Regions from separate parts of the Granulicella sibirica genome, predicted to be linked through region 2. Evidence: predicted binding sites of a transcription regulator. Region 2 holds the regulator's gene; each other region holds the start of a gene.

Region 1 (10,417 bases), on a different contig from region 2:
ACGTTTTCCGCGGAAGCGACCGGCAGAAGGCGCTCGAGAGTCTGCTGAATCATGGTGCGTTCGCCGTCGAGGGCGAGGACCTGCTTGGCCCGGGCGCGGCGGCTGCGCGGCCAGAAACGGGTTCCACTTCCTCCGGCCAGGATGACCGCCGCGAATTTTGGCGCGGCTTCGCTGGGACCCGGGGGCAGACTGCTTCCGTTTGTGCTCATGGTCCTCAGTCTATTGGATTTTGAAGAAGGCGTCTCGTGAAAAGCCCGCAAGCGCCGGGTGGCGAGTGCGGGTTTCTGTATGACTTTCGGACTGTTTGCAGGGTTTTCCTGGTTACTTGAGGCCCGCGAAGAACTCGCGCATGCGCTTCACGCCCTCGTCGATGACATCGGCCGAGACTGCGTAGGAGAGTCGGATGTGGTCCGTTGTGCCGAAGGCTTCGCCCGGCACGACAACCACATGGGCCTCACTGAGAAGACGCGCGGCGACGTCGGCGGCGGTGCGGATGCCACCCTTGCCGAAGAAGCTCGAAACGTTCGGGTAGACGTAGAACGCACCCTGAGGAACGGTGCAGGTGAGGCCAGGGATGGTCTTGAAGCCTTCGAGCACGCGGTCGCGGAGCTTGATGTAGTCGGCGCGCATCTCGGCGACGCACTCCTGCGGGCCGTGGACGGCGGCGATGGACGCCCGCTGAACCATGCTGGCTGCGTTCGAGGTGCTCTGGGACTGGAGCTTGCTCATCGCGGAGATGATCTGCTTGGGTCCGAGAGCGAAGCCCGCACGCCAGCCGGTCATCGCGTAAGTCTTCGAGAGCGACCCGAGGATGACCATATGCTCCTTGCAATCCTTGAAGGAGCCGCCGGAGACGACCTCGCCGGTGAAGGTGAGGTAGACGTAACACTCGTCGAGGAGGACATAGATCTCCTTCGCGTGGGCGAGGCGGACGATGGCTTCGAGATCCTCAGGAGCGACAACGGCGCCAGAGGGGTTCGAAGGCGTGTTGAGGATGATGGCCTTGGTCTTGGGGGTGATCGCGGCTTCGATCATCGCGGCGGTGATGCGGAAGTTCTCGGACTCTTTGCTCTCTACGAACACGGGAACGCCGCCGGCGTACTGGATGATGTCCTTGAAGGAGACCCAGTAGGGGACGGGCAGGATGACTTCGTCGCCGTGGTCGACGAGGACCTGGATGGCGTTGAAGAGGGCGAGCTTTCCGCCGGTGGTGAAGACGCACTCGTCGGGGGCGTAGGCGGAGCCGAAGTCGGCGGCGTGACGGTCGACGATTGCCTTGCGCAGGTCGGGGATGCCGGCGACGTTGGTGTAGCGGGTGAAGTTCTGCTGGATGGCCTCGATGGCCGCGTCCTTGATGTGCTGGGGGGTGGCGAAGTGGGGCTCGCCGGCGCCGAAGTCGGAGAGGTCGACGCCCGTGGACTTGAGGCGGAGAGCTTCAGCCGTAATGGCCATGGTGGCCGAGACTTCGATGCGGTTGATGCGGTCCGTAAGGATCTTGCGCGCCTTGGGGGCGGAGGCGACTGGGGCGGCTGGGGTAAGGACGGAAGAGGCGCTCATACCTTCTAGTTTGGCAGATTTGCGGGGTGAGATAAAGGTTGGCGGGGATAATAAGCTCTGGAGCGAATGACCTTGAATCTGCGGTTGGCTGTCGTAGGGGATGTGGACGCGATCTGTGCGATTGAGACGATCCCGGCGTTTCGGATGTTTGTCGGCTCCTGGCCTGCCGAGCAGCACCGAGAGCTGATGGCGAACCCGGACGCACGCTATTTTGTGCTGGCGGATGAACACGGTGACGTGGGTGGATTCGCCATCCTCAGGGGCATGACGTCGGTCCACAAGTCGTTCGAAATTGTGCGGCTTGCCGTGAAGGAACCGAACAAGGGCCTTGGGCGCGTGCTGTTGAAAGCTTGCCTCGCAGCGGCTTTCGAGGAATACAGAGCGCACCGGCTATGGCTGGATTTGTTCGAAGGCAACGAGAGGGCGCGGCATGTGTATCTCAGCGCAGGATTCACGGTGGATGGGGTCTTGCGTGAGTCGATCCTGCTCGATGGGGAGTACTACTCGATGTTGCTGATGTCGATTCTCGAAGACGAGTACCGGCAGAGCCTGCTCACTCCGGAGAGTTGATCGGGACCTTCGTTTTGAGACGTTCCATGACGAGCGGAGGGACGAGGGCGGAGACGTCGCCGCCGAGCTGAAAGACGCCCTTGATGAGGCGGGAGCTGACGTAGGTGTATTTTTCCGCCGGCATCATGAAAAGGGTCTCGACGTTGGGGTCGAGCTTGCGGTTCATCATGGCCATCTGGAATTCGTACTCGTAGTCGGAGATGGCGCGGATGCCGCGTAAGACGGCCTTGGCGCCCTGGGCGCGGCAGAAGTCGACGAGGAGGCCGTTGAAGGTCATGACGGAGACGTTGCCGAAGGGACGGGTAGCCTCGGTGATCATCTCGGCTCGCTCGTCGGGGGTGAAGAGCGGGTTGCTCTTTTCGGAGTTGCGCAGGATGGCGACGACAAGCTGATCGACGATTTGCGAGCCACGGGCGATGAGGTCGAGATGCCCGTTGGTGAGGGGATCGAAAGTTCCGGGGTAGATCGCCTTGACAGTGTGCATGCAGACAGAAGCATACCTGCTTGGGGTGGATTGTTCTGTCAATCGGGTTGGAACGGCGCCAGCGGAGAGTACCTTTTGTTTGGCCCGAAGAAAAATTGCTGCCCGTGTAGGCTTCTCTATGGAAATCTCCGTCAGTGATGGTGAAGGAATGAACTTCGACTCAGGTTCCACCAGAGAGACGATGAGCACACCAAGCCTGACCGCATACGATCCTCTTGATCTGCCATCGATCGGCACGGAGCCGGTCGAGGCGCTGCCGGCCGCAGCGACGCGGGTGGGCACCTTCGACAACATGGCCGAGATCGTGGCCAACCACGAAGTTCGGATCTTCCGGTTCATCCTGGCCTCGCTGCGGGACCGCGATGCCGCCGAGACGCTGACGCAGGAGACGTTTGTGCGGGCTTGGAATGCGCGGGAGAGCTTTCGCGGAGATTGCGCGCCTAACACATGGCTGATGCGCATCGCCGTGAACCTGGTGCGAGATTATACCCGCACGGACCGGTTCAAGTTCTGGAAGAAGGTCGCGACGACGGCGGTCGATGTGACCGAGGTTTCGACTCTGGTGCCAACGCATGAGAGTTCCGCCGAATCGCGGCTGATCGCGCGGCAGCAAGTGGACCTGATCTGGGAGACGGTGGAGACGCTCTCGGAGAGGCAGCGCACGATCTTCCTGCTGCGGTTCGTCGAAGAGCTTGAGCTTGCCGAGATTTCGACGATGACAGGACTTCCGTTGAGCACCGTCAAAAGCCATCTTTACCGCGCACTGAACACCGTCCGCGCACGCCATACACGACTGACGAAAGAGGGCGGACAGCTATGATCGCTACCGATAAGACGAATCACCTTACGTCCGAGCAGATGGATCTTCTGCTCTACATAGGACCAGCCGAGATTGACCAGGAAAGCGCAGGGCACCTGCGTGGCTGTTCAGCGTGCAGCAAAGAATTGCAGGAGCTTCGGCTGTCGCTTGGAGCGTTTCGCGCGACGACGACGGCGCTTGCCGAGAAGGCTGCCATGACACGGCCAAGGACGAATCTACTTCCGGCTCGTCCTGTATGGGGCTGGACTTCGTTCCGGGCTACGCCGGCTTATTTTGCACTGGCGGCCGGGCTGACGGTAGCGGCGGTCCTTGTCCCGTTCGTGCGGCACTCACAGAGTGTCGCGGAACCCGCACAGCCTCTCGCACAATCGACTCGCAATGTCGCCGATGATGACGCGCTGCTGCGGGATATCGATCAGCAGCTCGATGCTTCGGTCCCAAGCGCGATGGAGCCGCTTGCGGATCCGGCCATGAACTCGACCAGAAAATTGGATGCAACGATCAAAGACACTAACAAGGACTGACATGATGATGCGAACTGCTCTTCGGCTTGCTCCCGTAGCCCTCTTCACTTCGACACTGCTGTACGCGCAACAGACACCGGCCCCCTCCGCGGCACCGGTACCGATTATTCGAAACACTCCTCCGGTGGCACAAGGCGGACCGGGTGGCCCGCAGGGCTTTCGCGGCGGCGATGGCGGCATGAACGATCATGGCATGCGGTCGGGCCGGATGCGCTTTGAAGGTGGCATGGGCCCGATGGGGATGTGGTGGAAGAACCCTGACGTGGTTCAGCGAGTGGGGTTGACTCCTGACCAGACCGGAAAGATGGAGGAGATCTTTCAGAAGAGCCGTCTGCAGTTGATCGACCTGAAGGCCAACGTCGAGCGGCAGGAGGTAACGCTGGAACCTCTTCTCGACGCGAACCCGGTGGATACGAAGAAGGCGCTGTTTCAAATCGGTAAGGTCGCGGATGCGCGGGCGGAGCTGGAAAAAGCGAACGCGGCGATGCTTCTGGGACTTCGCGGTGTGCTCACTCCGGAGCAGTGGACCAAGCTCCATGCGGGCTGGCGGCATGGCGACATGATGAAGGGCGATCATCCGGGCGGGACACCGGGTGGCGGCGGTACGGCGACGCGTGGCGACGAAGAGGGTCGACGGTCCGATGCCATGCAGGGCACGCGGTAGAAGCAAAAACAGGCAGATCTCCCGGATGGAGTCTGCCTGTCTTCAGATTTCCAAGATTTCAAGTTTCGCAGCTGACCACTGCGGTTCGGGCGTCCGGATTCTCCGGGCGTCCTTTTCTTCTTTAGCTTGCGACCTTCTTGGCCGGACGGATCGCTTCCTGCGCGAGAGTCGGACCGGCTGCGGGAACCTCGGGGATCGGAGCCACAAGCGCAGCGCCGATACCGAGCTTCTTGCGAAGTTCAGCGTCGATACGCCCGAAGATGTCCTTGTTTTCCTTCAGGAAGTTGCGGACGTTCTCGCGGCCCTGGCCGATTCGCTCGCCCTGGAAGCTGTACCAGGCTCCGCTCTTGTCGACGATGTTGTTCAGGACGGCGAGGTCGAGTGCATCGCCCTCGCGGGAGATGCCTTCGCCGTAGAGGATGTCGAACTCGGCGTCGCGGAACGGGGCGGCAACCTTATTCTTGACGACCTTGACCTTTGTGCGGGAGCCGACAATGACGTCGCCTTCCTTTACCGCGCCAATGCGGCGGATGTCGATGCGCATGGACGAGTAAAACTTGAGCGCGCGGCCGCCCGTGGTCGTTTCCGGGTTACCGAACATAACGCCGATCTTGTCGCGGATCTGGTTAATGAAGATGAGGCAGGTGCGCGACTTGGCTACCGTTCCCGTGAGCTTCCGAAGCGCCTGTGACATCAGGCGAGCTTGCAGCCCCATGTGTGAGTCGCCCATCTCACCGTCGAGTTCGGCCTTGGGAACGAGGGCGGCTACGGAATCGACAACGAGGACGTCGATAGCGTTCGATCGGACGAGGGCTTCGACGATCTCGAGCGCCTGTTCGCCGTAGTCGGGCTGCGAGACGAGAAGGTTGTCGATGTCGACGCCGAGTTTGCGGGCGTAGGCGGGGTCGAGCGCATGTTCGGCGTCGACGAAGGCCGCGAGGCCGCCGGCCTTCTGCGCCTCGGCGATGATCTGGAGGGTGATGGTGGTCTTGCCCGAGGATTCAGGGCCGAAGATCTCGATGACGCGTCCGCGCGGGACGCCGCCTACGCCGAGGGCCGCGTCGAAGGAGATGGATCCGGTCGAGATGACCGCGATCGGGACGATCGCTTCCTTCGAGCCGAGACGCATGATGGAACCCTTGCCGAACTGCTTCTCGAGCTGCGAAAGTGCGGTTTCGATTGCCTTGCTGCGTTCGTCTGCCACGTGTGTTGCTCCTTCGATATGTGCCCGAAAGGTGCTCTGCTGGGCGCGGAATGGTGGTGCTGATTGTTCCCGGATTCTAGCATTCCAATTTGGGAAAAGCAAAGAAAAGGCGAAGCAAAGAATAACAACCAATTCCCTGCCTTCTAGGATCAGCCCATGTACATGCCGCCGTTGACGTCGAGGGTGTGACCGGTGATGTAGGAGGCACCCTCGGAGGCGAGGAAGACGACCGCGTGGGCGATCTCGTCGACCGTACCGACGCGCTGCATGGGGACATGCGTGGTCATCGTCGCCTTCTGCTCGTCAGTCAAAACGCCGGTCATGGCGGTCTCGATGTACCCGGGAGCAACGGCGTTCACTGTGATGGAGCGGGCCGCGAGTTCGCGGGCGAGTGCCCTGGTCATACCGATCAGGCCGGCCTTCGAGGCGGCATAGTTGGCTTGGCCGGATTGTCCGGTTTCGCCGACGACGGAGGTGATGTTGATAATGCGTCCCCATCGGGCTTTAAGCATGGGTGACATGGCGGCCTGTGTCATGAGGAAGGCGCCGGTGAGGTTGGTGGAGAGTACATCGTCCCAGTCCTTGCGCTTCATGCGGAGGGCGAGCGTGTCGCGGGTGATGCCGGCGTTGTTGACGAGGATCTCGAGCTTGCCGAGCTGGGCGACGACGGACTTGGCGCAGGCTTTGATGGAGTCTTCGTCGGCGATGTCGAGCAGAAAGGTGTGAGCGGTGCCACCGGCGGTCTTGATCTCGCCGGCCACATCGGCGAGCTTTTCTTCGTTGCGGGCGGCGAGGGCTACGGTGGCTCCGGCGGCGGCGAGCGCGAGCGCGATGGCGCGGCCGATTCCCTGCGAGGCTCCGGTGACGAGGGCGACGCGGCCGGTGAGGTCTGTTGTGCTGGGGGTCAAATGATTCTCCATGTCTTCCGCCTGAGGCGGTCGGTGCAGGTCCGATTATACGAAGCTCAGGCGGTTGGAGCGTCGGGGGTGAGGGACCAGAGGAAGACCTCGAGGGAGCGGGCGAAGTGCAGGATCGGCGGGCGCGGCGGGAGGATGATGCCGTGGGCGGCGGGGATCGTGTTGACGCGGATCTCCGCTTCGGCGGGTTCGAGGGGCCATGGCAGGTGGTGGATGTGTCCGGCGAGCAGACTGCCGCGATGCGGGGTGAAGAGGGCGTACCGCTCGGTGAGGAAGGCTTCGAGAGAGCCGGCCTGGCTCAAGGCTACTGGGCCGAGGCTCCTATAGGTGGCTTCGAAGATTGCTGTAGTACGCGTGAGGAGACGTCGGCTGGCGTAGTCGACCTGTCCCTGGCTTGTGGTGCGGGTCATCGAGGCAAAGAAGTAGGGAAGATGGAAAAGGACGCGGGCTCCGATCACGGCGAGTGGACTGGCGCAATCGAGCGAAAAGAAGAAAACGCCTGCCAGGCCCGTACGGCGGGAGCGGACGTAGGTGCGCAGGTTCAGTTCCGGGAAAGTGTTGGTTGTAGGCACGCCGAAGGTGGCTTCTCCGGCGAAGCGGGTGCGAACGCGATCCATCCAGAAGGGGACGACGCCGATCCACGCGTATCCGTCGTAGAGATCAGGTTCGAGCCCTGCGGGGAGGAGTGGGGCAAGGTCGGTCGAGGGGATGGGCCAGTGGGCGAAGAGGAGATCGTTCCAGCGCTGGGCTAAACGCCATGGGCGGGTAGGGATGGGGTAAGGGCGGTGGGCGGTTGTGGTGAGGATTGCGGGCACGATGGTTGGATGCCACGTTGTCGGCCACTAACAAGAATAACAACGGCAGTACGAAATACGAGGATCCTTAGCTCCGCTCAGGATGACCGCGTAGAGCGAGCAACGGCAAGAGCGGACACAGGTGGGCTACTCGATCTTGAGCATGCGTTGGAGCTCTTCGAGCGAGACCTGCTTGGTCTCGGGAAAGAAGAAGAGGACAACGAAGAACTGCAGAACCATCATGGCGGAGAAGAAGACGAATGGGCCGGCTCCCGAGCGGGCAGCGATGACCGGGAAGACTCCCGAGAGGATCGCATTCATCACCCAGTGGGTTCCGGAGCCGAGGCTCTGGCCCTTATTGCGCACGCGTGTGGGAAATACTTCGCTGATATAGACCCAGATGACCGCACCCTGCGAGACGGCGAAGAAAGCGATATAGCCAACGAGCGCGTAGACGAGCCATGCCTGGTGCTGATGCAGGTAAAAGATGCCTGCGACGATGGCCAGGCAGATCGCAGTTCCGACCGCGCCGATAAGGAGGAGGAGCTTGCGTCCGAGGCGGTCAATCAGCAGCATGCCGAGCAGGGTGGCGAAGAGGTTCATCGCGCCGATGGCTACGGCCTGCAGGTTTCCGGAGAGTTTGCTGAAGCCGGCGGCGGCGAAGATGTCATTCAGGTAATAGAGGATTGCGTTGATGCCGGCGAGCTGGTTGAACGCGCCGATCGCGATGGCGAGGAACATGGGGCGTCCGTAGCGGAAGCGGCCGTTCAGGCGTTCGAAGAGTGAGGCGCTCTTCTGGTCCGCCTCCATGTGGAGCGACTCGCGGATATCGCGAAGCTCGGCCTCGGAGTTGTTCGAGCCGAGGAGTTCGAGAACGTCTTTGGCTTCCTTGAAGCGGCTCTGCGTGACCAGCCAGCGCGAGCTGCGCGGGATGCCGTAGAGCAAAGCGAAGAAGAGGAACGCGGGAACGGCGGCGACACCAAGCTGGTAACGCCACTCCTGCACGCCGATGTTGAAGAGGCTGATGAGGTAGTTCGAGAGGTAGGCGAGCAGGATGCCGACCACGATCATGATCTGAAAGGTGCCGACGAGGCGCCCGCGGATGCGCGCCGGGGCCAGCTCAGCGATATAGACGGGGCCGAGTACCGAAGAGCCTCCGATGCCGAGGCCGCCAAGGAAGCGGGCAGCGAGCAGGAGATCCCAGTTGGGCGCAATCGCGCAGCCGATCGAGGAGATGAGGTAAAGGATCGCAGTGAGGCGGAGCATCTCGCGCGAACCGTACTTCTGACCGAGCGTTCCAGCCGTGAGCGCACCGATGACGGTGCCCCAAAGAGCGATCGAGACGGTGATGCCGAGCTGGTTGGCCGTGAGCGCGTAGGCGTGCGTGAGGCCTGCTGTAGTGCCCGAGATGACGGCAGTATCGAACCCGAAGAGGAGGCCACCCAGGGCACCCACGAAGGTGCTCCGGATGATGTATTTATTGATGGGCAAGCAGGGCCTCCGGAGAACCTGTAATCGTCTGTGGCTGAAACGGTAACAGGCATGCTCCGAGAAGGCCAGCCGTTGCACCGAGTTGCGCCCCAAGGATATACGTTTTGTGGCGTTCCAGGCGCTCGGGCTCAAGGATCGTTGGCTGGGTCAAGCGATAGACATAGCTGCGGCTGTGGAGCTCGCGAAACATCGCCGGCGAGAAGAGGTCCCATGCCTCGCAGACACCGCCGCCAAGGAGATACAGCGGCAGATTGAGCGTATTGATGAGGCCCGTAAGACCGATTGCGAGAGCGTGGCCGACCGTCTCGAAGACGGAGATGGCCTCGAGATTGCCGTCGCGGGCGAGCAGGGCGACATCGTGAGAGGTGGCCGGGGCGGCATCGCCCATGCGTTCGCGCGCCATGCGCAGGACGGCGGTAGCGGAGGCGTACTGTTCGAGGCAGCCGGAGCCGCCGCATCCGCAGGGAGCACCATCGGTATCGCGGATGATTACGTGGCCGGCCTCGCCCCCCATGCCGGTCGAGCCATGCCAGATACGTCCGTTGAGGATGAGGCCGTTGCCGACGCCGGTCCCCAGGGTGAGGACGCAGAGAGATTCGACACGGTGCGTGCGTCCTGCTCCTAACATCTGCTCGGCAAGGGCGGCGAGGTTGGCGTCGCTCTCGATGTCGATGCTTCGGCCGAGGGTTGATTCGACTGCGTGGCGCAGGTTGAAGCCGTCCCATCCGCCGAGGTTGGGCGGGTTGCGCAGGATACCTTCCGGAAGCTCCAGCGGGCCGGGGGTTCCGATACCGATGCCGGCGAGACTGCGGTCAGAGTACTCCTTCGCCAGAAGCGCGTTGATAGCCTCGCACATGTCGCGAACGACCTGATCGCGACCTTCTTCGAGGCGCGTCGGGATCAGGATGGAGTCGAGGAAGTCGATGCCTTCGGCGTAGGAGGCCACCCGAAGGTTCGTCCCGCCCAGGTCGACGCCGATAGAGTATGTTTCGCTGGCCAGTTTCAAATTCCTAATCCATTCGATAACTCAAGATGTGATAAGCCTTCCAATCCGGTCCTGATCGTCCGGAGCATCGCGAATCTGTCTCCGCTCGAAGGGGACCGGTGCGTGGGCCGTCGGCTATGGGTCAGCATGGCTGTGATGATAATCGTTCCCACTGGATTGTTGGCCGCAGCCCTCATGGTGCATCGTCATGGACGTGCCCTGCAAGCGATAAGTCGCGAGTCCGGTCATGTTCTTGCATAAGAATTGATGGACGGCCTCAGCCTCCGCTGGTATTGTTACCACGCACGATCTGCGCTTTCTCCTGTGCGGCGGAGCGCGGTTTCCGCGCCGTCTCTTGCCGGGCGGAGACACGCCGTCATTTATCCTGTGGGCTTATGAGCGAAGCG
Region 2 (10,417 bases):
GAGGCACGTGGCGGCGGGGATCGCGTGGCAGATATCTACCTCAGGCGGAACATGTGGCTGGTCGTCTTCGGCGTGCTGCACGCTTACCTCATCTGGGATGGGGACATTCTTTATTTCTACGGGATGACGGCGCTCCTGTTTCTTTATCCCTGCCGAAAGCTCAAGGCGAAGACGCTGATCTGGACGGCAGCGATCGTGCTCCTGGTGAACGGGATCATCGGGTCTGGACGAATCGTCGATGCGCGGCTTCTCGAAAAGAGAGCGCAGCAAGCGGATGCGGCTTACCGAGCCGGGAAAGGGCTGACACCGGATCAGGCCGAGGCGATCACAGCCTGGCATAACTGGCATGACTCAGTGCGGCCGCCGAAAGAAAAGTTGCTGAAGGATGAGAGACGGGTCTGGGGAGGATACCTGTCGGAGCAGAGGTACAAGGCGAGAGAGGTATTCGATACGCAGACGCGGGATTACTATCTCGGGTTTGGTGATGTGCTTGGGTTCATGCTGCTTGGAATGGGGATGTTTCGGAATGGCTTCCTGACGGCCAAGCTGAAGACGAAGACGTATGTGACGTTCGCGGTTGTCGGGCTTGGGATCGCATGGCCGCTCGTATTTGCGGGGTGTTGGATTGCGTGGAAGAGCCACTTCGATCTCTTCGAGACAGAGTATGGGCTCTTTCTGCCGTACGACATCGGTCGTGCAGGTGGGACGCTTGGGACTGCGGCTCTCGTGCTCCTAGTGGTTAAGTCTGGCGCGATGGGATGGCTGACGCGGCGGATCGCGGCGGTTGGGCAGATGGCGCTGAGTAACTACCTGCTGACGAGTACGTGCTGCCAGATCCTGTTCGTCTGGAGTCCGTTGAAGTGGTATTCGAGACTGGAGTACTACCAGCTTTACTTCGTAGTACTTGGTGTGTGGGCGTTGAACCTGACGTGGAGTACACTTTGGCTGCAGTACTTTCAGTACGGGCCGATGGAGTGGGCGTGGCGGTCGCTCACGTACTGGCGACGGCAGCCGATGCGCCTGCTGAAGACAGCGACTGCCTAGGCGAAGAGGGTGGCGGGCCACTCGGTGGGTGAATCGACTGTTGCTTCAGGTTGAGCGGCGGCCAGGGCGTGTGGCGAGAGTCCGAAGGTGCAGCCAAGGGAGCGAGCGCCGGCATTGCGGGCGGTGAGAATGTCGACGTCCGAGTCGCCGATCATAACAGTCTGCGCCGGGGTGATGGGTTCGGCATTGGGGGCTAAAGCGTTGGCTTCGGCGATCAAGGTTTGAATGCCGTGTGGGTCGGGCTTCTTGGTGTGGAAGGAGTTCCCGCCGTAATTCTGGAAGAAGAAACGATCGAGGCCGAAGTGGGCGCAGATGTCTCGCGAGGGGTGGACGGGCTTGTTCGTGAGGACGGCCATGGGGACCGTGGGGTGGGCGCCACGGATCGATGCGAGGGCTTCGAGGACGCCGGGGTAGACGTAGGTGAAGTCGAGCTTGTGGATGCGATAGTAGTCGAGAAAGAAGGAGATCGCCTGGTTGAGATGAGATTCTTCTACCTGATCCGGATCGCCGAGGGCGCGGCGGATGAGCATCGAAGCTCCGTCGCCGATGTAGCTGGCTATGACGGCGTCGGGGAGGGCGGAGCGGCCGAGGTGAGCGAGGGTGGCGTTGACCGAGTTGCAGAGATCCTGACGGGAGTCGATCAGGGTGCCATCGAGGTCGAAGATCAGGAGGCGGGGATTGGCCGTAACAGTCATTCCTCTCAGGATACGAGAGTTGATCGGATCCTGAGAGGAAGGTACCGGGTGTTACTTGATTTCGATATCGCCGGAGCCGGTGCTGGCGCGTAGGTTGGGGCCTCCGCCGTTGACGGAGGCGGTCAGGTGGTGGCCGTTATTGTTCGCCATCTGGCTGACCGACTGCTGGACGCGGATGCTTCCGGAGCCGGTGCTGGCGTTGACGTTGAAGCGGGCATCGTTGCCGAGGGTGAGGCGGATGGAGCCGGAGCCGGTCTGGAGACGCCAGTCGGTGGCGGGGCGGCCGTAGATCTCGATGTCGCCGGAGCCGGATTCGGCCTGGAGGCCGCCATTGACACCGTGAGCGCGGATGCTGCCAGAGCCGGTTTCAAGCTTCGTGTCGCCCTGGGCGGACTGCTCGAGCTCGATGTCGCCGGAACCGGAGTGGAGGCTGGCGGAGCCGTGGACGCCGCGGATGCGGAGGGAGCCGGAGCCGGTTTCGGCGCGGACGCTCTGGGCTACGTCCTGGGTTTCAATGTCGCCGGAGCCAGTGAAGGTGCTGAGGATGGAGTTGCGGGGGAGGGTGATCTCATAGTCGATGGAGATGTTGCGGAAGAGATCGCGGGTCTGGCGCTCGCCGATGATGAGGTCGTTGCCGTTCTGGTGGATGGGTGGGTTGTCGGCGATCTCTTGCAGACGGTGATCGATGTCATTCGAACTTGAAAACCAGCCGCCATTGCTGGAGTGGATGTGGCCGGTGACGTGGACCTGGTTGTCGTTGCCGGGATGGATGTGAACGTAGCCGGAGCCGGTGGATACGGAGACGTTGGGTGCGTTGCCGGTGGGGACGGTGCGGTCGAAGTTGCGGTCTGCAGCGAAGGCGCTGGTGGAGGCCAGGGTTAGGGTCAGGGCGATGGTCTGGATTTTCATGATGCTCCTTCGTGCGGCCTCGATGTGTGATTCGTTGGATGCGTCGTGCTTTTCAGATTACTGCTGTTATTGCTGGAGGACGACGGGGTCGTCCTGCTTGAGGCCGGAGATGATCTCGGTGCGGGTGCCGTTGGAGAGGCCGGCGATGACGGGGAGCTTGCGGCGGCCGGTTTTCTCGTTGGGATCCGGGACTTCGATGGTGGCTTTGCGGTCCTTATCGTAGAGGACAGCCTGCTCGGGGACGGTGAGGACGCCCTTATGTTCTTCAAGGAGGATTTCCGCGTTCGCGGTCATGTTGGCCTTGAGTTCGCCGCCGGGGTTCTCGATGGAGATGCGAGTGTCGAAGGTGGTGACGTTGTCCTTTTCCACACCGAGCGGCGTGATCTGAGTGACGCGACCGAGGAAGGTGTGGTCACGGAAGCTTTCCACCTTGATGCGGGCCGGCTGGTTGAGGTAGATCTTGCCGATGCCGGCCTCGTCGACTTTGCCCTGAACGTAGACCTGGCTGGTGTCACCGACAGTCATGACGAGGGTAGCGGTCGAGCCGAGGACCAGGATGGAGCTGACGGCGTCGCCGACCTCCACGTCACGGGAGAGCACGGTGCCGTCCATGGGGGAGATGATGGTGGTGTAGCCGAGCTGCTCTTCGAGCTGCTTGAGGGAGGCCTGCGCCTGGGCGACCTGCGCCTGAGCCTGGCGGAGCTTGGCGATGTCGACCGTGATTTGTGCGAGGGCTTTGTCGCGGGTGTTGGCGGCGGAGAGGTACTTCTGCTGAGCGTCGTCCAGGGCCTGCTGGGAGACAACGCCGGCGGAGGACATCTCCCGGGCGCGATCGTAAGTGTGCTTGAACATCGGAAGGTCGGGGGCTTCGGCATTGACCCGGTCGAAGGTGATGGCTGCATCGGCGGCGTGGGCATTCGACTCAGCGGCGGCGAGCTGGGCCTTCTGGGCGGCGACCTGATCGAGTATCTCCTGCTGGTCGAGCTGGGCGAGCACCTGGCCCTTGGTGACGTGGGCGTTAACGTCGACGAAGAGCTTGGTTACGATGCCTGATGCCTTGGATTTGACCTCAACCTTGGTGACGGGCTGCACCTTGCCGGTCGCGACGACGGAGTGGGCAACGTCTCCGCGCTCGACCTTGGCGATCTGGGAGGGCTCGAGCTTGGTCTTGCTGCCGCGAGCGATGGCAGTGACCGCGAGGCCGCCTACGGCGACGACGACGACCGGAATCCAAATCCAGAGCTTCGAGCGCTTCTTGTTGTTCATGGTGCGTTTACCCCTTCGAGTGGCGACAAGGGGTGATACGCAGAGTATGGCCAGGCAGTTCCGTGAAAACTCAGGCGTACTTGCGGAGTACTCCGAGGACCTTGCCCTGGATGCTGACGCTGGCGGCGGGGGCGTAAATGGGGGCCATCTCATTGTTCGAGGGCTGGAGACGGATCATGCTGCCTTCACGATAGAAGCGCTTGAGGGTGGCGTCGGCACCGTCGATCAGAGCGACGATGATCTCACCTTCCCGTGCGGTGCGGGTGCGCTCGACGAGGACGTAGTCGCCGCTGACGATGTGTTCGTCGCGCATAGAGTCTCCACGGACCTCGAGGGCGAAGACTTCGCGGTTACCGATGATGTCGCCGAGGGAGATAGATTCGGCGGTTTCGATGGCTTCGACGGGTCGGCCCGCAGCGATGCGCCCGAGGAGCGGGAGGCGCTCAAAGCCTTTCTTGCTGGTGCGGGTGGGGAGGACGTCGATGGATCGGGAGCGGTTGTGGGCTCGCTGCAGGAGGCCCTTGTTCTGGAGGTTGGTGACGTGTTTATGCACGGTTGCGAGCGAGTTCAGGCCGAGGCCGGAAGCGATCTCCTCGTATGACGGGGAGTAGCCGTTCTTCTGGGTGAATCCGGAGAGAAAGTCGATGACCTCTTTTTGCCGCCGCGTGATCGCCATGCGAATGATTGTAGCGAATAAAAAGCGAACCAGAGAACTTTCTTGCGTTAGGCGGGACCAAAGTTGCATACAGGCCCGCAGCCCATTTTGGGATTGGCCGATCGTTGTTCTGTTTCGGTCCCTGGTTTATCGGAACCAAGGTAATCGTTCCTTGCTCTCTATCTGCCAGGGAGTAATCGTAATAACCAGATTGTATGGATGACCGAAGTCTTTCCGAATAGATTCTGATCTCCAAGGTGGAAGTCGCCTTTTGTCGTTGCCGGACGTTTCGATGGGCAGAGCGGGATACAGAGAAATGAGGCCAAGAAGTGAGACAGATGCGGGTACTTGTGGTCGAAGATGATGCTGCTTTGGGGCTGTTTCTGCAAAAGGGTCTTGCGATGGATGGGCATGAGGTGGCCCGGGTTGGAGATGGAGATGCGGCGCTCGAACACGTGGCATCCGAGAGGCCGGATTTGATGGTTCTGGACCTTGGGCTGCCGAAAAGAGATGGCATGGATGTGCTTCGAGGCATGCAGGGGTTGTATACGGCCATGGCGGTGATTGTGCTCACGGGGCGGGCGCAAGTGGAGGAGCGGGTTCAATGCCTGAACCTCGGGGCGGACGACCTGCTGATGAAGCCTTTCTCGCTGCACGAACTGACGGCTCGTTGCAGGGCTCTGCTGCGACGGAGAGAACAGTTTGCCGATCCGCTTCTGCGGTCCGGCGACCTTGTCTTGAATCGCATGGAGCGGAAGGTAACGAGGGCTGGGGCGGTGGTGGAGCTGACGACGAAGGAGTTTGCGCTGCTCGAATTTCTGATGCAACGGCAGGGCAGGTGTTGCGGACGGAGCGAGTTGCTGCGTGAGGTCTGGCAGATGTCTCCGGATGCGGGGACGAATGTGGTGGATGTGTATGTGAACTACTTGCGCAAGAAGCTTTCTGCAGCATGCCCGGCGCTCTCGGATGCGGCGACGGTGACGGTGATCGAGACGGTACGCGGTGAGGGGTACCAGATCGGGTCCGGAGTGGACCTCCGGCCCGGAAGTGTGGGGAAGAAGGAACCGGCACGAGACGAGATGGGCGAACGACGCGCGTCTCCTGCGATCGATACAGTCGGTAGGCCGTCCCCATGGCTTCCAGGGGTGCGCATTGTTGCCTGAGCGGCTCGGGCAGGAGAGCGTGCGGAGTGACGTGGGCCGGGATGTTGGTGCGCCAGGCCGGTCTGGGGAGCTTTTGGAGATCGCTGAGGTGCTGCATGAGCTATGCCAGCCGCTGACAGCTCTGCACTGCAGGTTGGAGATCGGCGAGTTGCAAGGGACGCCTGCGGCTTACCAAGAGGCCGTTCGAGAGGGGTTGAGGGAGTGTGGACGGCTGCTGCGTGGCGTGAGCGCCATGCGTGAGCTTGTGCGAAGCGCGTTGGAACGCTGAGTCGCAGGGAATGATCCGGCCTGATGAGGGCTGGAGGGAGAAACACGGATGAACGCAGGTACGAATGCCAGCGGGGCTCCGGGCGGAGTGCGGACAGTTGTGGTAGCGAGCGCGGATTCTTCATTGCGTGCGAGGTTGCGGGTGAGCCTCACCGGGCTGCGATGGCAGGTGCGGGAGGCGAATGGGGGGGCTGAGGCCATGGCGCAGATGGACATGGCCAGGCCGGAGGCACTGTTGATGGATACCTGGCTGCCGGATCTTGAGGCGGGCGAGTTCGCCGGGCTGGTGCGATCGATGTTCCCAGCGGTCGATCTGCTGCGGGTGGATGGCGCGGCGGAGCCTGGAGGCGTAAGAAGCCCGAGGCGCAATGAACTGCTGCATGCCCTGCGCGAGGCGCGGGACACTGGTGGAGTGGTTGAGCGGGTAGAGCTCGAGGAAGCGCATGGGCTGACTGTCGTCCCTCCTATAAGGGAGACGCGAGTGTCTGGCGGTGGGGCGACTGCCGGGCTGCCGGAGCTGGTGGGGGAAAGCATGGTGATGCAGGACTTAGGGATGATGATCCGACTCGTGGCTCCGCGTACTGCGACGGTTTTGATTGAAGGAGAGACGGGGACGGGGAAAGAGGTCGTTGCGAAGGCTGTCCATCGGATGAGTGCGCGGGCGTTGAAGAGTTTTACGGTTTTGAATTGCGCGGCGATTCCGGAGTCGCTGCTGGAGGCGGAGCTGTTTGGGCATACTCGTGGTGCGTTTACGGGTGCGGTGCAGTCGCGAACCGGCCGGATTGAGGCGGCGCATGGGGGGACGCTATTCTTGGATGAGATCGGCGAGATGCCACTTGGTCTGCAGGCGAAGATGCTGCGGTTTCTGGAGTGTGGGGAGCTTCAGAGGGTCGGAGATAACGAGGTGATGCGGGTCGATGTGCGGGTGATCGCGGCGACGCACCAGATGCTGGAGAAGAGGGCTGATGAGGGAACATTTCGGCTCGACCTCTACCACCGGCTCGCGGTGTTTCCGCTGACTGTTCCTGCGCTGCGGGAGAGAGCGGAAGATATCCCGGCCCTGGTGGAGTTCTTTCTCGATGCTATGGGGAAGGATGCGCCACGAAAACGTATCTCCGCGAGAGCGATAGAGATGCTCGTGGAGTATGCGTGGCCGGGAAACGTAAGGGAATTGATGCATGTGCTGGAGCGCGGGGCGATCCTTGCGGGGGATCGGCAAGTGATCGACGAGGCGGATATTCGGATCAGGCGACGACGGTAGCTTTGATACGTGGACGAAGTCGATAAGAGCGCTCTCATCCGAGGGCGCTCTTTCTTGGTTAAAGGAATGCTTGAGTCCTGTTGCACGGAGGACAGCAGATGCAGGTTACGACGCCTTTGAGTGATGCGCTTGGACTGTACCTTGACCTGGCGAGCGACCAGCTCAAGCTGACGGCAGGCAACATGGCGAACGTCGATACGCCGGGATATAAGACCCAGGGCTTCGACTTCGACGCGGAGTTTGCGCGGGAGTTGAGTGCGCAGGATCCGACGGGAGCAACGACAGCCCTGGAGAAGGCCGCGGATGTGGATGGGCTGGTGGCCCGGCCGGATGGAAACAATGTGTCGATGGACCGGGAATCCATGCAACTGGCGAAGTCACAATTGCAATTCAAGACGGGGGTGGCGTTGTTGAAGCGCGAGTACGCCAACGTGATGGCAGCTATCCATGCGGATGCTAACAGCCGGTAGGTACAGGACAGGATATGAATCTTTTTGGCTTGATGGACGTGAGTGGTTCGGCGTTGAAGGCGGAGCGGGTTCGTGCCGAGGTGGTCGCTTCAAACATGGCAAACGCGGAGACGACGCGAACCGAGGATGGCGGACCGTATCGGCGGCATCACGTTGTCTTTGCCGCAGATGGAAATGGGAGTTTTGGGAGTGTTCTTGGGAGTCATGTTGGTTCGGGTTTTCCTTCGATCATGAGCTCGAACGCGGCAGCTGGTGGGGTTTCGGTGGCAGGGGTGATGCAGGATGAGAGCGTTCCGCTCCAGAGATATGACCCGGGTCATCCGGACGCAGGGCCGGACGGCTATGTGGCGTATCCCGACATCAATCCGCTGACGGAGATGGTGGATCTGATGGGGGCTACAAGGTCGTATGGGATGAATGCCACGGCAGTGCAGGCGGAGAAGGGCATGATCACCGCTTCGCTGGATCTTCTGAAGTAAGGCGCACGAAGCGATCTAGGAGGGTGTGATGGTGGTTGGAGCGGCTGGTGTTTCGGATGCGCTCAAGAGCGTGGCGAGTGCGGCGGGGATGGCGTCTGCGACGTCAGGGGCGGCGGGCGGCCCGCCGTTTGGCGGGATGTTGCGGTCGATGGTCGACCAGACGGCCACGCTGGATCAGAAGGCGAGCGATGCGATCACTGGACTGCTGAACGGCAGCGGTGTCGAGGTCCATGACGCGATGATTGCCGGGCAGAAAGCGGACATGGCTTTCCAGCTTGCGCTCCAGGTGAGAAACAAGGCGGTGGCTGCCTATCAGCAGATGATGACGATGCAGTTCTAACGTGTGAGCCGGATTTTGGATGAGGGGCTATGGCGGATGCGAAGCAAGCCGGATCGGCGGGAGAGGGTAACCGCACCGGGCTGGTGAAGACCGATGCTGGGGTGCCTGGGGCGGGAATCGTAGCGCAGGCGCGTTCGGTGATGACGCAACTGCAAGGGCACGTTGCGGCGATCCCGCAGAAGAGGCGAACGTGGCTGTTGGGTGGGCTGCTCTTCGTTGCCGCAGGATGTGCGGGACTGGCGTGGTACTTTCAGCGAGCGGACTGGCGTGTGCTCTTTTCAGGTCTGGATCCGAGAGATGTGCAGACGGTGTCACAGGAACTCGGAGCGGCGGGGATTCCGTTTGAGACGACGCCGGATGGAAGTGGCGTCCAGGTTCCTTCGGACATGCTGGACAAGGCACGGATGGAGGTGGCGGCGAAAGGTATGCCGCAGACGGGGCGGCTGGGCTTTGAGTTATTCGATAAGCCGAACTGGGTGGGCAGTGAGTTTGATGAGCATGTGAACTACCAGCGAGCGCTCGAGGGGGAGTTGGAGCATACGATCGGGTCGCTTGGCGTGGTGCGATCGGCCCGGGTGCATTTGGTGCTGCCCCAGGCGTCGTTGTTCACGGCGCAGGACAAGGGTGCGAAGGCGTCGGTGGTGCTCAGGCTTAGGAAGGCTTCGTTGAGTCAGGATCAGGCGGATGCAATCCGCAGCCTTGTAGCCGGAGCGGTCGAAAATCTGAATCCAGATGGGGTGACGCTGGTGGACGCTGAGGGTCGGGTGAACCTGCAAGCCAAGGGGAGGGGAAGTGCGGCCGAGGCGGATGTGGAGCAGGCGCTCGAAGCGAAGCTTGTAGCGATGCTCGAGCCGATTGCCGGGAGGGACAATGTGCGTGCGACCGTCAATGTGAGTTATGACGAAGGAAGCATGGATCGGACGGATGAGGTCTATGACCCGACGCAGTCCGCGACACTGACGATGCGAAAGAGCGAGCAGATCGCGACGGGAAAGGCTCCTGCTGCTGGAGTTCCTGGTACGGCGAGTAACACGCCCGCGGCATCGGCCCCGGGGTCGCTGCAGGCTGCGGGCGCTGCCACGGCAGCGGGGACTCCGCCGTTGTTGAAGGAGCAGTTGCCGGTGTATCCGCAGGCTGGTGGAGGCAATCAGAGTTCGAAGGAAGAGCAAGGGACGTACGGAGTCACGCGGCACGTGGTGCATTCGGAGCTTGGACCGGGGCGTGTGCGTCGGGTAACGGCAGCGGTGGTGGTGAATGACCGGCAGGTGATGGATGGGACGGGCAAGGCGGAGCACCCGGTCTGGAAGCCTCGGACGGCTGAAGAGATGAAGCGTTTCGAAGGGCTGGCTCAAGCTGCGGTGGGTTTCGATGAGAAGCGCGGGGATGATGTCGTGATGTCGAACGTGAGCTTTAGCTCCAATTCTCCAGAGGCGACGCCACCGATCATGACGCGCTTCATGGATGGGGCAACTGGCTTCCTGCACACAGAGCCCGCGTTGTTGCGGACAGGAATGATGGGGCTGGTTGCGTTCGGCGTGGTGATGTTTGTATTGCGGCCGGTGGCAAAGGAAGTTACGGCGGCAATTCGTGCGCCGGTGCTGCTGGCGTCGGGGTCTAGTCTTGGCACGGCGGGGCAGACGGGCACGAGTGCCCAGGGCGTGGGTGGACTTGGCGTGCCGACCGGAGGCGGGGAATTGCCCGCGGGCTCGAATGAGTCGCTTCTGCCGGAACGGAAACGATCGTCGAAGCAGGCGCAGGCGATGTTCGATCACGTGTCGGATCAGATTGCGCGAGAGCCGGCGCAGAGCACACGTCTGCTCGAAGCATGGATCGGCGCACCGGATGGGAGCGAGTAATGGCGACAGCTC
Region 3 (10,417 bases), 750 kb from region 2:
TGCAGGCACGGTACACGCGATTGGGCCTGGCGTGGTTCTGCTCGAGGTACAGCAGACATCGGATCTCACGTATCGCCTGTATGACTATGGGCGTCCGCGCGAGCTGCATCTCACGCAGGGGCTCGCTGTGACGAAGACAGAGACGCGCGCGGGTAAGGTCCCGGCCCGGCCCATGGATGGGTTTGTTCGGCTGATCGAAGAGCGGTATTTTGTCGTTGACCGGTTCGAGTGCTCAGATGAGGTTTTGGTGCCGTTTGCCGGGATCGGTTGCCTGGTGGGACTGACGGGATCTGGAACGGTGAGGACTGCGGCAGGCGAAGTTGCGCTTACACCGGGGCGGGCAGTGATCTGCCCGATCGGCGACGTATCTGTGCTCGGAGATGCGGTGGGTTTTGTGCGGTGTGTTGCTCCGGAGTAGCACACCGCTGAACCCTGGTTAGCGGAGGAAAGCTGCCAGTTCGATCGCCGCGTTGCGGAGATAAGGCAGAAAGCGCGTCTGCATGTCATAGACCGGCATACGGGGTGCGTTGCCAGAGAGGTTCACGGTGGCCGTGACGCGTCCTGAAGGCGAGTAAACCGGAACGGCAAGCGAGCGCAGACCGACTTCCAGTTCCTGATCGACGAGGGCGTAGCCGTTGCGGCGGACGTTGCGCAGGGCGAGCCGAAGCTTGTCGACCGTGGTGATGGTGCGTGTCGTGTGCGGCGTGAGGATGGCGCGCGCGAGATATGCTTCGAGATCTTCGGATGGAAGATAGGCAAGCAGAACGCGTCCCATGCTGGTGCAATAGGCAGGGAGGCGCGAACCGATGTGCAGGTCAACAGCCATGACGCGGGTGCCCACAGTACGCGCAATGTAGACGATGTCGTCACCATCCAGCGTGGCGACGGAGAAGCTTTCGCGCAGGGTGGCAGACATGCGTTCGAGGATCGGTTGCGCGGCGTTCGAGAGGGAATTCGAGGTGGTGTAGGTCTGCGAAAGTGTGAGAAGGCGTGGTCGCAGGGAATAGCGCGAGCCGTCTTCGGCACCTGCGAAGCCAAGCTTGGTGAGAGTGTAAAGGCAGCGGCGAACGGCGGCGCGGGATAGACCGGTCTTGACCGAGAGCTGTGAGATCGTCATCTGCGGTGTGGCCTGCGAGAAGGCCTGGATGACAATGAGGCCGCGGGCGAGCGAGGTCATAAAATTCGGATCGCCTGTGTAGACATCAAGTGCGCTGGCGGGAGTTCCGGGGACTTCGAGGGCTGTGGGTGCGCCTACTGCGTGGGTCGAGGGGGTCTTATCTTGCTGGACGGCGGGAGAGACTGTGGGGACGGACGGGAACGCCATTGTTTTCTTGTCCTCGCTCCGGTTGTGGAGCGTGTTGGTCGCGAGTTGCTGGTATCGCGGAAAGGCTCTGCGAGCGATGAGTTCCGGCACAGCGCTCACGTTCGGTAGCCGGACATCTATTACGATAAACGCACAGAGCTTCAAGCGCAACATTTCTACTGCGTTGCAGCGGGTTATGAGAGTATGTCTCCGGGTTCTTCCTCGTGCTGGCCACGTCGTGTGCGGGAGCGAACCCCGGCCTTCCTTGGTTTCGTCTCTTCTGTTCCGGCATCCACTACGTAGGCAAAAATAATCGCCATTTCCAGATGCCACGGCTTCCGGGTGCCTTCATCAGCCGGAGGAATAGTAGTCTGGTTCGGCGGAAAGAACGCACAAGGAGCATTTCGTATGACGACGCAAACGACCCCCCTCAGCGGACGCCCGGCATGGAAGGCTTTGGGAGAGCACTACACGCAGATTCGTGGCACGCACCTTCGGCAGATGTTCAAGGACGACCCAGCACGCGGCGAGAAGTTTACGGCGGAGTTTGGCGGAATCTTCCTGGACTACTCGAAGAACCGCATCACGGACGAGACGGTGAAGCTTCTGCTGCAGCTCGCGGAGGAGTCCGGACTGAAGGCTCGTGCGGAGGCAATGTTTACCGGCGAGAAGATCAATATCACGGAGAATCGCGCGGTATTGCATGTTGCGCTGCGGGCTCCGAAAGGTGAGTCGATCTTTGTGGATGGCGAGGACGTTGTGCCGCCGGTTCATGCCGTGCTCGATAAGATGTCTGGCTTTGCCGACCGGGTTCGCAGTGGCGAGTGGAAGGGCCACACCGGCAAGAAGATCAAGAACGTCATCAACATCGGAATTGGTGGATCGGATCTTGGTCCGGTGATGGCGTATGAGGCGTTGAAGCACTATACGGATCGCAGCCTGACATTCCGCTTCGTGTCGAACGTCGATGGGACGGATTTTGCCGAGGCGGTTGAGGATCTTGAAGCGGACGAGACGCTGTTCCTTGTGGCTTCGAAGACGTTTACCACGCTTGAGACGATGACCAACGCGCACTCGGCTCGGGAGTGGGCACTGAAGGGTCTTGGCGGCGATGAGACCGCCATTGCCAAGCACTTTGTGGCTATCTCGACCAACGCCAAGGAGGTCTCGAAGTTCGGGATCGATACAGCGAATATGTTTGAGTTCTGGGACTGGGTCGGGGGACGCTACTCGATGGATTGTGCGATCGGGTTGTCGACGATGGTGGCCATCGGACCGGAGAACTTCCGGGCGATGCTCGGCGGATTTCATGCGATGGATGTGCACTTCCGGACGGCTCCCCTCGAGAAGAATCTACCGGTGCTCATGGGGCTGCTGACCGTCTGGTACACGGATTTCTTCAACGCGCAGACGGTTGCTGTGCTGCCGTATGAGCAGTACTTGAAGCGGTTTCCTGCTTACCTGCAGCAGTTAACGATGGAGTCGAACGGGAAGCATGTGACGCTGAGCGGAACGCATGTCGAGACGGAGACGGGGCCGATCTATTGGGGAGAGCCGGGAACGAATGGGCAGCACTCGTTCTATCAACTCATTCATCAAGGCACACGGCTGATTCCCTGCGATTTCATCGGCTTCTACAAGACACTGAATACGCTTGGGCGGCACCACGACATCCTGATGGCGAACGTGTTTGCGCAGGCTGAGGCACTGGCATTCGGCAAGACGGCGGAAGAGGTGAAGGCTGAAGGCGTGGCCGAAGCTCTTGTGCCGCATAAGGTGTTTGAAGGGAACCGGCCGTCGAATGTCATTCTTGCCGATAAGCTGACGCCCGAGGTGCTGGGTAAGCTGATCGCGCTGTATGAGCATGCAGTGTTTACGCAGGGAACGATCTGGAGCATCGACTCCTTCGACCAGTGGGGCGTGGAGCTTGGCAAGGTGTTGGCGACGCGGATCCTTGGTGAGTTGGAGAGCGATAAGGAACTGACGCATGACACTTCGACCAATGCGTTGATTGAGAAGTATCGCAAGAACAAGTAGGGCAGATGCTGCGGGACAGCGGTAAGTCGACCAGTGGTCTCTTCGTGATCGTGTAATCGGGCGGCCCGGGAATACGTCTCACCTTCCAACACCAGGAAGTAAAGACGTCGAGTACGACGGCGGAAGCCGCCGGATTTACTCGTTTTCCCAAACTCTAGAAAGATCCGCATGCCGCAGTTCGGCTTGACGGATCGAGGAGAGCCCCCGAATGAAGGGACACAGGTTGTTTATCGCTGTCTTCGCATGCGCACTCACGATTCAAGCTTCGGCACAGAAAGAAGACGAGAGGTCGTCGTGGAAGGGAGACGAACTCCCTCTGCTGTTCCAGGTATCGACGCTCGATGCTCTTTCGCAAGGCGTGTTTGAGGGATCTTACTCAGTCGGCCAACTTAAGCGGCAGGGAGATTTCGGCGTGGGTACATACGATGGATTGAACGGTGAGATGGTGGTTCTGGATGGCCATGTCTATCACGCGTATGCGGACGGTACGACCAAGGAGGCGGGGGATAACGAACTGGCTCCGTTTGCAGCAGTGACCTTCTTCAAACCGCAGTACAGCTTCACGCTGACGGGAAAGACGATGGCGGAGATTTCAACTGCGCTCACGTCACAGTTGCCGTCGGCGAATCTGTCGTACGCAATCAAGATTACAGGTGCGTTCACGACTTTGCAGACGCGGGCGATTGCAAAGCAGACCATGCCGTACCCGACGCTGGTGGTTGCATCGGCCGGAGAGGTGGTATTCAACTACAACGATGTGGAGGGGACGGCAGTGGTGCTGCGCGGACCGGCCTTCGAGAAGGGAATCAACGTGGTCGGAGACCACTTTCACTTCGTATCCAAGGACCATACGAAGGCGGGACATGTGCTTGCGTTGACCACGGGCACGGTGAAGGTGGAGGTGATGGTGTTGCCGCAGACGACGCTCTGGCTTCCCCTGAACAAGTATTTCCTGAATGCGACGCTTCCTTACAACTAGGGCTATTAGCGTGTAGGGCCGCCCCTTTAGGGGGCGGCCTTTTTGTGCGTCTAGGTCGTGATTCGGCCGCAGCGGCGATGAAGGAGCGCCGTATCAGACCGCACGGTAAGAAGCTGCTATTTCAAAGTAGCCAGCAGGTCGGCGGGTTCGGGGCGGACGTGAAAGTCGGCGTGGGCTTCGGCAAAGGCGATGGTTGAATCCTGCCGAACAAGGAATGTGGCTGGAAGGGGCAAGGTCCAGCTTGCTTCGGTGGCGGTGTCGTAGTTGAGGCCGGAGTTGGCGAAGGGGATGTTGACCAGGATGGAGCGGTAGTAGCTCCTGTGCTCGGGTGGGATGGTGTACGCGAGGCCGTATTGTGCGGCGACTTTGGCACCGGGGTCCGAGAGGACGGGGAAGGGTAGCCCGTGCTGTTGAATGGTGAAGTCGTTCTGGCGTGGGGTTTGCGGTGAGATGGCGAGGAGGAAGGCGCCGCGGCGGCGCAGATCGGAGTGAAGGTCGCGCCATTGCTCGAGTTCGGTGACGCAGTAGGGGCACCAGCGGCCACGGAAGAAGTTGAGGACGACGGGGCCTAGGGAGAGGACGTCGGTGAGGTGGACGGGCTTGCCGGTGAGGGCGTCGGGAAGGGTGAAGTCCGCAGCGTGGGCGCCAACAGGGAGGATGCGGTCTTCGATGCCGGTCGAGAAGAGCTCGGCAGTGGCGGCTTCCGAGATGGCAAGGCGCTCCGGCTGCACCAGCGCACGGGTGTTTTGAGTAATGCGGTCGAGCTGATCCTGAAGGGGCATAGATGTGAGGTGCAGCAGGTTTAGTTTAGCCGGTTCTATGCATGCCCGCGCTAAGTTGCAGAAAGCATAAGGGTGAAGGTGTAGCAAATTTCCTCTTTGACAGGAAGGCTGGTGGTTGTCATCCTAAAGGCGAATAAAAAGCGAAATAAGGAGTGGGCTGTGAGTGCAGCTGGGGCTTTGAAGGTTCAGATCGAGTCGAAGCTGGCTAGGAGGATTCCCGGAGCGCTGACACCTGCTCCAAGGACGATTCGAGAGGTTACTGCCACCGGGATAGCTGACTTGGACGCGATGCTCGAAGGCGGCCTGCCGATGGGAGCAATCACGGAGTTTGTAGGGCAAGCCTCATCGGGACGGACGACTGCGGCAATGGCGTTTTGCGCGAGAACAATTGCGGAGGGGAAGGTCTGTGCGTGGGTCGATGTGGAGGATTCGTTCTGCCCGGAGTCGGCAGAGGCGAACGGAGTGGGACTGTCTCAGGTGCTTTGGGTCCGGTGTGGCAAGGGCGAGGTGGTTTCGGAGGGCCGAACGTATGAGTTGGCGGCTCAAACTGGTGGGAACAAGGATTTGAGATCGCGGATGCCTACAGGAGGCGGTGGGGGCAGGCATCCGCGGAGTGAGATTCGGGGACTTGAAGGTGCCGTAGAAAAGCTTCTGCAGTCTTCCAGGTTCTCGAAGGGAACGGGTATGGGTAAGCCGGGGACTCCGGGGGCACTCAATCGAACGATCTGGCCGCAGGGTGCGTGCAGGATTGCTTCGGTGTGCGCGGAGGGCACACTTCCGCCGCAGCGGGCCGGGTCGAAAGGTTATGAGGAATCGGCAGGCAGGGTGATTGCGCTGCGGCCCGTGGTGCGGAATGAGCAGGTGAACTCGGATCGGGCTCCAAAGCGACGGGGAGAGACGCTTTCAGCGGAGCGGGAGGCAACCGGAGCCTCAGTGCAAGCCGCCCGGGAGAATGCGGTCGTCGGGCCAGTAGGCGAACCGAAGATCGTGAAGTATACGGGGAAACCTTGGGGAAGGCTGGATCAGGCGCTGCGTGCTGTGGATCTTCTGCTCCAGGCGGGTGGATTTGGGGCGATTGTGCTGGATCTGGGCGATGTTGCGGTTGAGTTCGCGGACCGGATTCCGCTGGCGACGTGGTTTCGTTACAGAACAGCGGCGGATCATAGCCGGACCACGCTTGTGGTGCTGACGCAACGGTCTGATGGAAAGAGCTGCGCAGGAAGCAGCGCGGGGCTTGTGGTGCGGTTCGAGGGTATGGAGGCTTGGGCGGAGTTGGGAACAGTGATGGCATGGATGCAGTTTGGGGCGGAGTCGGCGCGGCAGAGGTTTGCGGTGGCTAGACCGGTGAGCATCGCGGGAGGTAAGACGCCGGTGCGAGCTGCGTGGGAGTGTGCGGCGGGTTGGGCAGGAAACAGGCGGGTGAGGGCATGACACGGTATGCGTGCGTGCGGGTGGCGGAGTTTCCGGTGCAGGCGCTGCTGCGTTTGAGGGCGGAGTTGCGCGGAGAGGCGGTTGTGGTGATGGAGGGTGCGCCTCCGGCGGAGGCTGTCTGCGCGGCGACGGCCGCGGCGCGGCGAATGGGGCTTGAGGAAGGGATGTCGCGAGTGGAGGTGGATTCGTTTGGCGGGGTGAGGGTGCTGGCGCGGAGTAGGGCGTCGGAGCGGGAGGCGAAGCAGGCACTGGTTGAGGCGATGTGCAGGTTTTCGCCGAGGGTGGAGGATGCCGAGTCGGACCGGGTAGCCGTATGCGTGGTGGATGTGGCGGGGACAGAGAGGCTGTTTGGAGCGGGAATCGGTGGCCAGATTCAGACGCGGGTTGGGGAACTCGGGATGGTGGCCGTGGTGGTGGTTTGCGGGGACTTTCATGCCTCGGTTGCGCTAGCTCGGGGAAGTGACGGCGTAGTAATTATTCCGTCTGGTGGAGAGCGTGAGGCGCTGGCAGGAATGTCGCTTGGTGTGCTGGACGTAGAGGAGGAGCAGCAGGAGACGCTGGCGATTTGGGGGGTGAAGACGGTTGGTGGGTTGGCGGCTCTGCCGGAGGTGGAGTTGATCGCGCGCATGGGGCAAGAGGGTAAGAGGCTCAGGCTGATGGCACTGGGGGAGTGTCCGCACCTGTTTCAGGCGGTTGAGGAGGAGTTCAGCCTGCGAGAAGTGTTTGAGTTTGATGGGCCGGTGGAGGAGTCAGAGACATTGCTTTTTGTGCTTGGGCCGATGTTCGATCAGATGCTGGTGAGGGCTCGGGGACGGGCGCTGGCGCTGGCGAGTGTGTCGGTGGCAATGCTTCTGGATGGTGGTGGGGAGCATGTAAGGGTGATCCGACCGGCGCTGCCAACGGAAAATCGGAAGCTTCTGCTGAAGCTTTTTCAGCTTGACTTGGCTAGTCATGCTCCTGAAAAGGCGGTGATTGGGCTTATGGTGACGGGGGAAACGGGTGGAACGAGCAAGGTGCAGATGGGGCTGTTTGCTCCGCAACTACCTGAATCTTCGAGGCTTGATGTGACGCTCGCGAGGTTGTCGGCGATGGTTGGTGAAGGACGGGTGGGGTCGGCGGTGCTGCGGGATTCGCATGAGCCGGATGCGTTTTCGATGGTGGGTTTCCGCGCTTCGGCGCGGTCGGGGGGGAAGGTTGAGGGGCGGGTGGTTCCGGCGATGCGGCGAGTTCGACCGCCTATGTTGTTGCGAATGAAGGTGTTAGATGGGGAGCCGAGGAGCTTTGCGTTCCGGGGTCGGACATTTCAGGTGGTAAGGGCTTATGGGCCCTGGAAAGGTTCAGGTGAGTGGTGGAACGGTGGGACATGGGGCCGGGAAGAGTGGGATTTAGTGGCGGAGGCGGTTGGGGAGAGGCTCTTCTGCCGGGTATTTCGAGATATGGTCCGAAACGCATGGATGATGGATGGGCTATATGACTGAATACTATACGGAGATGCATGCATCCAGTGCTTTCAGTTTCCTGGAGGCTGCTTCTCTGCCGGAGGGGCTGGCGGAACGGGCGGCGAAGTTGGAGATTCCGTCGGTTGCTCTGATGGATCGGAACGGGATGTACGGCGCGGCGCGGATGCACACGATGGCCGAGGAGAAGGGAATTAAGGCGCAAATTGGTGCAGAAATTGTGGTTAGGAAGACGGTGAATTGTGGTCAGGTCGTGGTCCCTTTGCTGGTGAAAAGTGCGGTTGGGTACCAGAACCTCTGCCAGATGATTACCCGGTTCAAGATGCGTGAGACGGGGAAGGCGGAGGGGGCCGCGCGGGCGCGAGAGCTAGAGGAGTTTTCGGAGGGCCTGGTCTGCCTGACTGGGGGCGATGATGGTCCTCTTGCTGAGGCTCTTCTGCGTGGGGGCGAGGCTGAGGGCAGGAAGGTTGTCGAGCGGTTGGTTGGGGTCTATGGGAAGGGCAATGTCTATGTCGAGTTACAGAGGCATTTTGAGCGGGAGGAGGAGTGGCGGAATCAGGCGGCGGTGAGGATTGCGCGGAGCCTTGGACTTCCTCTGCTGGCGACCAACGGGGTGAAGTATGCAACGGAGGTCGAGCGTGAAGTCATGGATGTGTTCACGACGATCAAGCATAAGACTGACCTCGACCATGCGGGGAAGCTGCTGACGAGGAATGCCGAGAGGCATCTGCGGTCGGCGAAGCAGATGAGGGAACTGTTTGGCGATCTGCCTGAGGCGATTGCTTCGACGCGGGAGTTATCGGCCAAGCTGGAGTTCACGATGAAGGACCTCGGCTATGAGTTTCCGCGATACCCGGTGCCGGAGGGCGAGACGATGGACTCCTATCTGGCGAAGAGGGTGGATGAAGGAGTACGGAAGCGGTATGGAGCTAAGGAGAACCATAAGTATCTAGAGCGAGCGAAGTTGCAGGTGAAAAAAGAGTTGGATTTGATCGGCCGTCTTGGGTTTGCTGGATACTTCCTAATCGTGTGGGACGTTGTAATGCACTGTCTGAAGAAGGGAATTTTGATCCAGGGACGGGGCAGCGCGGCCAACTCGGCGGTTTGTTATGCGCTGGAGATTACGGCGGTTGACCCGATCCAGATGGGATTGCTGTTTGAGCGGTTTTTGAGTGAGAACAGGGGAGAGTGGCCCGACATCGATCTCGATCTGCCTTCGGGCGATATGCGCGAGGAGGCGATCCAGTATGTCTACAACCGGTATGGGGAGTTGGGCGCAGCAATGACGGCGAACCTGATTACCTATCGTGGGCGGTCTGCGGCGCGCGAGGTGGGAAAGGTACTCGGGTTCGACCAGGAGATGGTCGGGCGGCTCTCGGGGCTTATGGGCCAGTTTGAGTGGAAAGGACCGACTGATACGCTGCCGCATCACTTTGGACATGCCGGGCTTGATGTCCGGCATCCGCGGATCGCGAAGTACCTGGAGCTTTGCCTGCGGATGCAGGATCTGCCGAGGCATCTTGGGCAGCACTCTGGCGGAATGGTGATCTGCCAGGGGTTGCTGAATAAGGTGGTGCCGATCGAACGGGCTTCGATGCCGGGCCGGACGGTGGTGCAGTGGGACAAGGAAGACTGCTCGAACATGGGTCTGGTGAAGGTCGACCTGCTTGGGCTGGGGATGATGGCGGTGCTGAAGGATTGCATCGAGCTTGTGCCGCAGCACTACGGGGTGCCGATCGATCTGGGCGATTTACCGCAGACCGATGAGGTCTACGAGGTGCTGCGGCGGGGCGATACGGTCGGGATGTTCCAGGTCGAGAGCCGGGCCCAAATGGCTTCGCTGCCGAGAAATGCGCCGAAGGTGTTCTACGACCTTGTGGTGCAGGTGGCGATCATCCGTCCGGGACCGATCGTTGGCAAGATGATGCACCCATACATGCGGCGACGGCAGAATCTGGAAAAGGTGACGTATCCACATCCGTCGCTTGAACCGGTTTTGAAGAGAACGCTGGGGGTGCCTCTGTTCCAGGAGCAGTTGCTGAGGATCGCGATGGTGATGGCAGACTTTACGGGGGCTCAGGCCGAGGAACTGCGTAAAGCGGTCGGGATGCGCCGCTCGATGAAGCGCATGAAGGACCTGGAGGGGCAGCTTCGCGCGGGCATGACCGCCAAGGGCATCAGCCAAGAGGTGCAGGAGAACATCGTGCAAAGCATCGCATCGTTCGCTCTGTATGGGTTTCCGGAGAGCCATGCGGCGAGCTTTGCGCTGCTCGTCTATGCGTCGGCCTACCTGAAGGTGAAGCACCTGGCGGCGTTTACGTGCGCGATGCTGAACAACCAGCCGATGGGGTTCTACATGCCTGCGGTGCTGGTGAAGGACGCGCAGAGGCATGGGCTGCGGGTGAAGCCGATCGATGTGCAGCGGTCG

The links. Region 2 encodes LexA, which represses DNA repair genes until DNA is damaged. Its sites were predicted from a motif close to CANTTCGCTTTTTATTCGC; they were not measured.
Region 1: the regulator LexA is predicted to act here: its motif matches at 5,922-5,940, upstream of recA (recombinase RecA).
Region 3: the regulator LexA is predicted to act here: its motif matches at 5,231-5,249, upstream of GRAN_RS13355 (ATPase domain-containing protein).

What each region holds. Positions count from the first base shown of each region.
Region 1 covers NZ_RDSM01000001.1:967,518-977,934, forward strand. The annotation lists gene GRAN_RS04000 (mannose-1-phosphate guanylyltransferase) at 1-209, opposite strand, end outside; gene GRAN_RS04005 (pyridoxal phosphate-dependent aminotransferase) at 322-1,557, opposite strand; gene GRAN_RS04010 (GNAT family N-acetyltransferase) at 1,624-2,127, shown strand; gene coaD (pantetheine-phosphate adenylyltransferase) at 2,111-2,611, opposite strand; gene GRAN_RS04020 (RNA polymerase sigma factor) at 2,793-3,431, shown strand; gene GRAN_RS04025 (hypothetical protein) at 3,428-3,955, shown strand; gene GRAN_RS04030 (periplasmic heavy metal sensor) at 3,957-4,619, shown strand; gene recA (recombinase RecA) at 4,741-5,823, opposite strand; gene fabG (3-oxoacyl-[acyl-carrier-protein] reductase) at 5,973-6,743, opposite strand; gene GRAN_RS04045 (YqjF family protein) at 6,788-7,555, opposite strand; gene GRAN_RS04050 (sugar porter family MFS transporter) at 7,682-9,025, opposite strand; gene GRAN_RS04055 (ROK family protein) at 9,012-10,031, opposite strand; gene GRAN_RS04060 (LacI family DNA-binding transcriptional regulator) at 10,406-10,417, shown strand, end outside.
Region 2 covers NZ_RDSM01000002.1:1,317,890-1,328,306, reverse strand. The annotation lists gene GRAN_RS16470 (DUF418 domain-containing protein) at 1-1,044, shown strand, start outside; gene GRAN_RS16465 (HAD family hydrolase) at 1,041-1,739, opposite strand; gene GRAN_RS16460 (DUF4097 family beta strand repeat-containing protein) at 1,791-2,648, opposite strand; gene GRAN_RS16455 (efflux RND transporter periplasmic adaptor subunit) at 2,715-3,914, opposite strand; gene lexA (transcriptional repressor LexA) at 3,985-4,590, opposite strand; gene GRAN_RS16445 (response regulator transcription factor) at 4,908-5,732, shown strand; gene GRAN_RS16440 (sigma-54-dependent transcriptional regulator) at 6,049-7,260, shown strand; gene flgB (flagellar basal body rod protein FlgB) at 7,359-7,730, shown strand; gene flgC (flagellar basal body rod protein FlgC) at 7,745-8,209, shown strand; gene fliE (flagellar hook-basal body complex protein FliE) at 8,238-8,549, shown strand; gene fliF (flagellar basal-body MS-ring/collar protein FliF) at 8,579-10,405, shown strand; gene fliG (flagellar motor switch protein FliG) at 10,405-10,417, shown strand, end outside.
Region 3 covers NZ_RDSM01000002.1:571,376-581,792, forward strand. The annotation lists gene GRAN_RS13330 (type I phosphomannose isomerase catalytic subunit) at 1-418, shown strand, start outside; gene GRAN_RS13335 (IclR family transcriptional regulator domain-containing protein) at 437-1,423, opposite strand; gene pgi (glucose-6-phosphate isomerase) at 1,712-3,340, shown strand; gene budA (acetolactate decarboxylase) at 3,549-4,319, shown strand; gene GRAN_RS13350 (peroxiredoxin-like family protein) at 4,436-5,101, opposite strand; gene GRAN_RS13355 (ATPase domain-containing protein) at 5,261-6,532, shown strand; gene GRAN_RS13360 (Y-family DNA polymerase) at 6,529-8,010, shown strand; gene GRAN_RS13365 (DNA polymerase III subunit alpha) at 8,003-10,417, shown strand, end outside.